3 regions of the Streptomyces sp. NBC_00490 genome follow, and region 1 is predicted to be linked to each of the others. Evidence: predicted binding sites of a transcription regulator. Region 1 holds the regulator's gene; each other region holds the start of a gene.
What was found. The regulator HrcA, encoded in region 1, represses chaperone genes, less so after heat shock. The targets are predictions, from matches to a motif close to TTNGCACTCNGNNNNNCNGAGTGCNAA.
Positions count from the first base shown of each region.

Region 2: a site for HrcA is predicted at 1,440-1,466, ahead of groL (chaperonin GroEL). Genes of this name have one in related genera too.
Region 3: a site for HrcA is predicted at 1,141-1,167, ahead of groES (co-chaperone GroES). Genes of this name have one in related genera too.

Region 1 is NZ_CP107869.1:3,861,721-3,864,994, forward strand. Features, by position in the region: gene dnaJ (molecular chaperone DnaJ) at 1-967, opposite strand, end outside; gene hrcA (heat-inducible transcriptional repressor HrcA) at 968-1,984, opposite strand; gene OG381_RS17510 (MBL fold metallo-hydrolase) at 2,135-2,866, shown strand; gene OG381_RS17515 (DUF3097 domain-containing protein) at 2,898-3,274, shown strand, end outside.
Region 2 is NZ_CP107869.1:4,924,421-4,927,694, forward strand. Features, by position in the region: gene groL (chaperonin GroEL) at 1-1,313, opposite strand, end outside; gene OG381_RS22155 (cold-shock protein) at 1,679-1,885, opposite strand; gene OG381_RS22160 (MoaD/ThiS family protein) at 2,327-2,602, opposite strand; gene thrC (threonine synthase) at 2,633-3,274, opposite strand, start outside.
Region 3 is NZ_CP107869.1:6,162,392-6,165,665, forward strand. Features, by position in the region: gene OG381_RS28210 (polysaccharide deacetylase family protein) at 1-108, shown strand, start outside; gene OG381_RS28215 (polysaccharide deacetylase family protein) at 105-827, shown strand; gene OG381_RS28220 (hypothetical protein) at 841-966, opposite strand; gene groES (co-chaperone GroES) at 1,312-1,620, shown strand; gene groL (chaperonin GroEL) at 1,750-3,274, shown strand, end outside.

The DNA.
Region 1 (3,274 bases):
CACCCCGGCCGCCGCCGCGCAGATGCGTGACACCACGCGCGTGCAGCGGGATCGACTGCCCGGACTGCGTGCCCGGCCGGATGTCGACCTCCTCCAGCCCGTCCAGCGTCTCCAGCGGGACCTTGGTGCCCAGAGACGCCGCGGTCATCGGGAGCGTGACCGTGCAGTGCAGATCGTCACCACGCCGCTGGAACTGCGAGTGCGGCAACTCGTGGATCTCGACGTACAGGTCACCGGCGGGACCCCCACCGGGCCCGACCTCGCCCTCACCGGCGAGCTGGATCCGCGTGCCGTTGTCCACACCGGCCGGGATCTTGACCGTGAGGGTGCGACGGGACCGTACGCGACCGTCGCCCGCGCACTCGGGGCACGGCGTCGGAACGACCGTCCCGAACCCCTGGCACTGCGGACACGGCCGGGACGTCATGACCTGCCCCAGGAACGACCGCGTCACCTGCGACACCTCACCGCGTCCGCGGCACATGTCACACGTCTGGGCGGAGGTCCCCGGCGCCGCGCCCTCACCACTGCAGGTGGTGCACACGATCGCCGTGTCGACCTGGATGTCCTTCGTCGTACCGAAGGCCGCCTCGTCGAGTTCGATCTCCAGCCGGATCATCGCGTCCTGGCCCCGCCGCGTACGCGACCGCGGGCCCCGCTGCGACGCCGTGCCGAAGAACGCGTCCATGATGTCCGAGAAGTTCCCGAACCCACCGGCCCCGAAGCCGCCCGCGCCACCGCCGCCCGCCTGGGACAGGGGGTCGCCGCCGAGGTCGTAGACCTGCTTCTTCTGCGGGTCCGAGAGCACCTCGTAAGCGGCGTTGATCTCCTTGAACCGCTCCTGGGTCTTCGGATCAGGGTTGACATCCGGGTGCAGCTCGCGAGCGAGCCGACGGAAGGCCTTCTTGATCTCTTCCTGCGACGCGTCGCGACGCACGCCGAGAACGGCGTAGTAGTCCGTGGCCACTTACGACTCCGCCAGGATCTGTCCGACGTACCGTGCCACTGCGCGTACCGCTCCCATCGTTCCCGGGTAATCCATGCGGGTCGGTCCGACCACGCCGAGCTTGGCTACTGCCTCGCCGCCCGAACCGTAGCCGACCGACACGACAGACGTGGAGTTGAGCCCCTCATAGGCGTTCTCATGACCGATGCGTACGGTCATGCCCGAATCCCCGGCCTCACCAAGCAACTTGAGGAGCACGACCTGCTCCTCGAGGGCTTCGAGCACCGGACGGATAGTGAGGGGGAAGTCATGTCCGAAGCGGGTGAGATTGGCGGTTCCGCCGATCATCAACCGCTCCTCGTTCTCCTCGACGAGTGTCTCCAGAAGGGTGGAGAGCACGGTCGAGACGGTGCCGCGGTCCTCCAGGTCGAAGCCCTCGGGGAGGTCCTCGACAAGCATCGGCACATCGCTGAAGCGCCGGCCCGCGACCTTGCTGTTGAGCCGCGCCCGCAGATCGGCGAGGGACGTCTCGCCGAAGGGCGCCGGGCAGTCGATCATCCGCTGCTCGACCCGCCCGGTGTCCGTGATCAGCACGAGCATCAGGCGTGCGGGTGCGAGCGCGAGCAGTTCGACATGGCGCACGGTGGAGCGGGTGAGCGAGGGGTACTGCACCACCGCGACCTGCCGTGTGAGCTGCGCGAGCAGCCGTACGGTCCGCGCCACCACGTCGTCGAGATCGACGGCGCCGTCGAGGAAGTTCTGGATGGCGCGCCGCTCGGGCGCGGTCATCGGCTTGACGCCCGCGAGCTTGTCGACGAACAGCCGGTAGCCCTTGTCCGTGGGGATCCGCCCGGCACTGGTGTGCGGCTGGGCGATGAACCCCTCGTCCTCCAGGGCCGCCATGTCGTTGCGGATCGTCGCAGGAGAGACGCCGAGACTGTGCCGCTCGGTGAGGGCCTTGGAACCGACCGGCTCCTCGGTGCCCACGTAGTCCTGGACGATGGCGCGCAGCACCTGAAGCCTGCGTTCACTCAGCATCGCGCACACCTCCAGAAGTCGTTCCCGCTGTGCTTGCCTGGCACTCTGTCCGTCCGAGTGCCAGCATCCCCCGGCCCAGTGTACGGCGGTGGGGTACCGCCCGGGCAAGGTCGGTCCTGCCGCGACCGCTCGTACGGCTAGCGTCGCCGTATGACGGTGACTTGGGAAGAGCTGGGGTGGGAGCGGGTTGCGACCGGGGTCGGGCGGTGCCGACTGCCGGGCTGGGACTGCACAGCGGGGCTGGTCGTCGGTTCGGGGACCGCTCTGCTGATCGACGCCGGATCGAGCCTCGGCGAGGGCGCGCGGCTGCGGGCGCAGGCCGAATCGCTCGCCGGGCAGCGTGTGACTCATCTCGCGCTGACCCACCCCCACTTCGACCATGTCTTCGGGGCGGCGGCGTTCGCGGGGGCCGAGGTGTACGGGCCCGTGGGCATGGACGCCCTGTTCGACCAGCACCAGGCCCGCGAGGCGCTGCGCGCGGACGCGATCCACAACGGCCTGGACCCGGCACTGGCCGACGAGGCCGTCGACGCCCTGCCCCGCCCCCGCCACCATGTCTCCGGCGAGTGGACCCTCGACCTCGGCGGCGGCCGTCAGGTCCTGCTGGCGAACGTCGGCCCCGGCCACACCGGCCACGACCTCGTGGTCCTGGTCCCGGGCTCCCCCGAGGTGGTCTTCTGCGGCGACCTGGTCGAGGAGTCCGGCGAACCGCAGGCGGGCCCCGACGCCGTACCGTCGCACTGGCCGGCGGCGCTGGACCGGCTGCTGGACCTGGGCGGCGAGGACGCGCTGTACGTGCCCGGTCACGGAGCGGTGGTGGACGCGGCGTTCGTACGGCGGCAGCGCGACGCCCTGGCGACCCGCTTCGGCGTGTCGCGTTAGGTGGCGGCGGGCTTCTCCTATCGTCATCCGAATGCGCCAGTACTCCGCCGACCTGACTCCTCCCTGGAAGAAGCCGAAGCCCGTCCCCGAGGTCGCGGCGGAGCCCGGCCTGGTGGTCGAGGAACCCGGCACCGGTTTCTGCGGTGCGGTGATCCGCTGCGAGGCGGGCACGGTGACCCTGGAGGACCGCTTCGGCAAGCACCGGGTGTTCCCGATGGAGCCGAGGGGCTTCCTGCTGGAGGGCCGGGTGGTGACGCTCGTACGTCCCACCGGTCAGGCGCCGCTACGTCCCACCCGTACGGCATCCGGCTCGGTGGCCGTCCCCGGCGCCCGCGCCCGCGTGGCCCGCGCCGGCCGGATCTACGTCGAGGGCCGGCACGACGCGGAACTGGTGGAGAAGGTCTGGGG
Region 2 (3,274 bases), 1.1 Mb from region 1:
TTGGCGCCGGTCGCCTCGTCACCCGTCAGCTCGAGCTTCTCGAACACCGCGGAGGCCTGGAGCAGGGCCACGCCACCACCGGCGACGATGCCCTCCTCGACGGCCGCCTTGGCGTTGCGCACGGCGTCCTCGATGCGGTGCTTGCGCTCCTTGAGCTCGACCTCGGTCGCGGCACCGGCCTTGATGACGGCGACGCCACCGGCGAGCTTGGCCAGGCGCTCCTGGAGCTTCTCGCGGTCGTAGTCCGAGTCGCTGTTCTCGATCTCGGCGCGGATCTGGTTGACGCGACCGGCAACCTGGTCCGCCGAGCCCGAGCCGTCGACGATCGTCGTCTCGTCCTTGGTGATGACGACCTTGCGGGCGCGGCCCAGGAGGTCCAGGGTCGCGTTCTCCAGCTTGAGGCCGACCTCCTCGGAGATGACCTCGCCGCCCGTGAGGATGGCGATGTCGCCGAGCATGGCCTTGCGACGGTCACCGAAGCCCGGAGCCTTGACGGCGACGGACTTGAAGGTGCCGCGGATCTTGTTGACGACCAGGGTCGACAGGGCCTCGCCCTCGACGTCCTCGGCGATGATCAGCAGCGGCTTGCCCGACTGCATGACCTTCTCCAGGAGCGGGAGCAGGTCCTTGACGGAGCCGATCTTGGAGTTGGCGATGAGGATGTACGGGTCGTCGAGCGACGCCTCCATCCGCTCCATGTCGGTGGCGAAGTACGCCGAGATGTAGCCCTTGTCGAAGCGCATACCCTCGGTGAGCTCGAGCTCCAGACCGAAGGTCTGGGACTCCTCGACGGTGATGACGCCTTCCTTGCCGACCTTGTCCATCGCCTCGGCGATGAGCTCGCCGATCTGGGTGTCGGCGGCGGAGATGGAGGCCGTCGAAGCGATCTGCTCCTTGGTCTCGACATCCTTCGCCTGCTCGAGCAGGGCACCGGAGACAGCCTCGACGGCCTTCTCGATACCGCGCTTGAGAGCCATCGGGTTGGCACCGGCGGCCACGTTGCGCAGACCCTCGCGCACCAGGGCCTGGGCCAGGACGGTCGCGGTCGTCGTGCCGTCGCCGGCTACGTCGTCCGTCTTCTTCGCGACTTCCTTGACCAGCTCGGCGCCGATCTTCTCGTACGGGTCCTCGAGCTCGATCTCCTTGGCGATGGAGACACCATCGTTGGTGATCGTGGGGGCGCCCCACTTCTTCTCGAGGACGACGTTGCGGCCCTTGGGGCCGAGCGTCACCTTGACGGCGTCCGCGAGCTGGTTCATGCCGCGCTCGAGGCCGCGCCGCGCCTCCTCGTCGAACGCGATGATCTTGGCCATGTGAAGTGGTCCCTCCAGGACTGGGGGTGATTCCTTCGGACCGCGCCCGCGCCCGCGACGGACGGCTCGCACACCTCGTGGTTCCTTGCCCCACCTGGCCTGCGGGCCTCACCGACCCGGTCCTTCTTGTCACTCTCACCTTCAGAGTGCTAACGCCAATGATTAGCACTCGACCCCTGCGAGTGCAAGCGCCTCTCAGGGATCGTCCAGGTCCCGCACGGGTTCCGGGCAGCTGCCGGACGGGTCCCGGGCAGGTACCGGAGGGGGTCCGGACATGCCGGAGGGCCCGTACCCATGACTCCCCATGGGGTACGAGCCCTCCGAAAAAGAACGAAGAACGACGCTGCAGTTACCCGGCGCGTGCTTCAGCCTGTCGCAAGGCGAACCATGTCCGCCTGCGGCCCCTTCTGGCCCTGCGAGATCTCGAAATCGACCCGCTGACCTTCCTCGAGGGTGCGGTAGCCGTCCATCTGAATCGCGCTGTAGTGGACGAATACATCCGCACCACCGTCGACCGCGATGAAGCCGTACCCCTTCTCCGCGTTGAACCACTTGACGGTGCCCTGAGCCATGCCTAACTCCCCTATTACTGGCCCTTGCACAGATCCACACTTCATGGATCCGGGTCAGACCTCACCCCCCACGGATTGGGGGCGTGCGCCGGAACGCGTCGACCGCGGCTGAATGTATCTGTCCAACTGCCGTCTGCAACAGGTCAATCGGACGAGAATTCTGGACGCGAAGGGTCCGGAATGTAGTGAGAATTCGCCCGAATTCTGGGCAAGTCGGGCTCCACAAAAGGAGCAAAGTTCACAAAAGAACCACACACTTTGGCTACTTCTCGCCGCATCCGGAGCAAGAACTCATATGCGGGTGGCATGAAGGGTGAAGCGGGTTCCCCAACTGTACCGCGCTCAACCATAGAGAATTGCCCCCTCCGCTTCTCTCACGGAGGGGGCAATTCGATGAACTCTTGGTAATCGGCCTTACCGAGGGTAACGACCGGGGCTCCGTCAGCCTCCGGCGACGGCCGGAATGATCGAGACTCCGGCCCCGTCCGGAGTGGCCGTTTCCAGGCCCTGCTCGAAGCGGACGTCGTCGTCGTTGACGTACACGTTGACGAAACGGCGCAGCTTGCCCTGGTCGTCCAGGACGCGGGCCGCGATACCGGTGTGGTTCTTCTCGAGGTCGGCGATGACCTCGGCGAGGGTCGCGCCCTCGGCGGCGACCTCGGCCTGTCCGCCGGTGTAGGTGCGCAGGATGGTGGGGATGCGGACGTTGACGCTCACGGTTGAACCTCCGGTCGGGGTTGCGGGGGCCTAGAGGAGGCCGGCCTCGCGGAACGAGTCGAGATTGGGGCGGATGGTCGCGGTGAGCCCCGTACCCGCCACCGCATCCAGGGTCTTCAGTCCGTCGCCCGTGTTCAGCACAACGGTGGTCAGTGCCGGGTCCAGCAGGCCGTTCTCGATCAGCTTCTTGGTGACACCGACCGTCACACCGCCCGCGGTCTCCGCGAAGATGCCCTCGGTCCGCGCCAGCAGCTTGATCGCGTCCACGACCTGCTCGTCGTTGACGTCCTCCACCGCACCGCCGGTACGGCGCGCGATGTCCAGGACGTACGGCCCGTCCGCCGGGTTGCCGATGGCGAGGGACTTGGCGATGGTGTTCGGCTTCTGCGGCCGCACCACGTCGTGGCCCGCCTTGTAGGCGACGGAGACCGGCGAGCAGCCCTCGGCCTGGGCACCGAAGATCCGGTACGGCCTGTCCTCGACGAGCCCGAGCTTGATCAGCTCCTGGAGCCCCTTGTCGATCTTCGTGAGCTGCGAGCCGGAGGCGATCGGCACGACCAGCTGGTCGGGGAGCCGCCAGCCGAGCTGCTCGCAGATCTCGTACGCCAAAGTCTTGGAGCCCTCGGCGTAGTAGGGCCGCAGGTTGACGTTGACGAAGCCCCAGCCCTCGCC
Region 3 (3,274 bases), 2.3 Mb from region 1:
CGCGGCCGGGGCGAGTGGAAGGGCACGATGCCCGACATGATCCGGCGGTTCCTGAACAAGGTCACGGCCGAGGGGTACGCGGTGGCCCGCCTCGAGGACTACCTGTGAGTTCGCGTGGCCCGGCCGCGGCGGCCCTGGTGGCGCTCGTCCTGCTCGCCGCCGGTTGCGCCCGGTCGGTCGACCCCGTCGAGCGGTGGGGCAAGGCGGGTTCGTACGGCGCGCGGGCGACCGAGTCCGGGACGGGCCCGCCGGCCGTCGTGAGACGGGTCCCCACCTCCGACAGGACCGTCTTCCTGACCTACGACGACGGCGCCGAGAAGGACCCGCGCTTCGTCGAACTGGTCCGTGAACGGCGGCTGCCCGTCAGCATGTTCCTCACCGACAGCGTCGTCGGCCCCGGGTACGGGCACTTCGCCCGCCTCCAGTCGGTGGGCGCCTCCATCCAGAACCACACCCTCGACCACACCGCCCTGCGCGGTCTGCCGTACGCCGGGCAGCGCGCCGAGATCTGCGGCCAGCAGGACAAACTCAAGTCCCGCTTCGGCATCCGCCCCCGCCTCTTCCGCCCGCCCTACGGCACGTACGACACGACCACCCTGCGCGCCGCCGCCGACTGCGGTGTCGCGGCGGTCGTGCTGTGGCGCGCGTCCATGGGGGACGAGCGGCTGAGCTACCCGACGGGGGAGCGCCGCCTGCTCCCCGGCGACATCGTCTCCGTGGCCTCGATCGGGACGACGGGACTGACCCTGGTGGAGCGCACGCAGCGGCTGCTGGGGGAGATCCGCAGGGCCGGGTTGAGGGTGGGGCGGCTGGAGGACTACCTGTAGGTCCGGTGCGGGGTCAGAGCGTCCAAAGGCTGACCGTGAGGATCAGGAAGAAGACCGCGGCCAGTGCCTGTGCCACGCCCGTGAGCCGGTATCCGTCCCGGAAGAAGAAGACAGCCGCCCCGGAAGTCGCCGACGCCATCCCGGCCGACCACGCCGTCGCGCCCCCCCGGGTGGCCGTTCAGCAGCAGGACCGCGACGAACACGAGGCCGAAGGCGACTTCCACCGGTACGAGGATCGCGAGTACGCAGCCGTCGGCCACGAGAGAGTCGGGGTATCCCGGCGCCCCGGAACCGGCTCGGCACGCGCGGTGAATTAGCAGTCCGCTTGACCGAGTGCTAATCACAGTCATAGTCTCGGGTCTGGCACTCCCCACTGGAGAGTGCCAATAGCGACGGGCAGGTCCGGCACCCGCGACGACGGATCCACCTGGTCGCCACCTCAGACAGTTAACCCCGTGAGATCTCCGAAGGGGGAGGTCGGATCGTGACGACCACCAGCTCCAAGGTTGCCATCAAGCCGCTCGAGGACCGCATTGTGGTCCAGCCGCTCGACGCCGAGCAGACCACCGCCTCTGGCCTGGTCATTCCGGACACTGCCAAGGAGAAGCCCCAGGAGGGCGTCGTCCTGGCCGTGGGCCCGGGCCGCTTCGAGAACGGCGAGCGCCTGCCGCTCGACGTCAAGACCGGCGACATCGTGCTGTACAGCAAGTACGGCGGCACCGAGGTGAAGTACAACGGCGAGGAGTACCTCGTCCTCTCGGCTCGCGACGTGCTCGCGATCATCGAGAAGTAATTCACCCGCTTCCTCACCGAAGCACATTGCATGTGAGCTGCGCCCCTGGCCCCCGCGACCATTAATCAGCCGGGCGTCGGGGGCGCGGTTCGTTTCACCCACGTTTTCCGAGAGGGCTGAACCGCTCCCATGGCGAAGATCCTGAAGTTCGACGAGGACGCCCGTCGCGCCCTCGAGCGCGGCGTCAACAAGCTTGCCGACACGGTCAAGGTGACGATCGGCCCCAAGGGCCGCAACGTCGTCATCGACAAGAAGTTCGGCGCCCCCACCATCACCAACGACGGTGTCACGATCGCCCGCGAGGTCGAGCTCGACGACCCGTACGAGAACCTCGGCGCCCAGCTGGTGAAGGAGGTGGCGACCAAGACCAACGACATCGCGGGTGACGGTACGACCACCGCCACCGTGCTGGCCCAGGCGCTCGTCCGCGAGGGCCTGAAGAACGTCGCCGCGGGTGCCTCCCCGGCGCTGCTCAAGAAGGGCATCGACGCGGCCGTCGCCGCGGTCTCCGAGGAGCTCCTCGCGACCGCCCGCCCGATCGACGACAAGGCGGACATCGCCGCCGTCGCCGCGCTGTCCGCCCAGGACACGCAGGTCGGCGAGCTCATCGCCGAGGCGATGGACAAGGTCGGCAAGGACGGTGTCATCACCGTCGAGGAGTCCAACACCTTCGGTCTGGAGCTGGACTTCACCGAGGGCATGGCCTTCGACAAGGGCTACCTGTCCCCGTACTTCGTGACGGACCAGGAGCGTATGGAGGCCGTCCTCGACGACCCGTACATCCTGATCAACCAGGGCAAGATCTCCTCGATCCAGGACCTGCTGCCGCTCCTCGAGAAGGTCATCCAGGGCGGTTCCTCCAAGCCGCTGCTGATCATCGCCGAGGACGTCGAGGGCGAGGCCCTGTCGACCCTGGTCGTCAACAAGATCCGCGGCACCTTCAACGCGGTCGCGGTCAAGGCCCCCGGCTTCGGCGACCGCCGCAAGGCGATGCTGCAGGACCTCGCGGTCCTCACCGGCGCCACGGTCATCTCCGAGGAGGTCGGCCTCAAGCTCGACCAGGCCGGTCTGGACGTGCTGGGCTCCGCCCGCCGCGTGACGATCACCAAGGACGACACCACGGTCGTCGACGGTGCCGGTGACTCCGCGGACGTCACGGGCCGCGTCGCCCAGATCAAGGCCGAGATCGAGAACACGGACTCCGACTGGGACCGCGAGAAGCTCCAGGAGCGCCTCGCGAAGCTGGCCGGCGGCGTGTGCGTGATCAAGGTCGGCGCCGCCACCGAGGTGGAGCTGAAGGAGAAGAAGCACCGTCTGGAGGACGCCATCTCCGCGACCCGCGCCGCGGTCGAGGAGGGCATCGTCTCCGGTGGTGGCTCCGCTCTGGTCCACGCCGCGAAGGTCCTCGAGGGCGGTCTGGGCAAGACCGGCGACGAGGCCACCGGTGTCGCCGTCGTGCGCCGCGCGGTCGTCGAGCCGCTGCGCTGGATCGCCGAGAACGCCGGCCTGGAGGGTTACGTCATCACCTCCAAGGTCGCCGAGCTCGACAAGGGCCAGGGGTTCAACGCCGCCACCGGCGAGTACGGCGACCTGGTCAAGGCCGGCGTCATCGACCCGGTCAAGGTCACCCGCTCCGCCCTGGAGAACGCCGCCT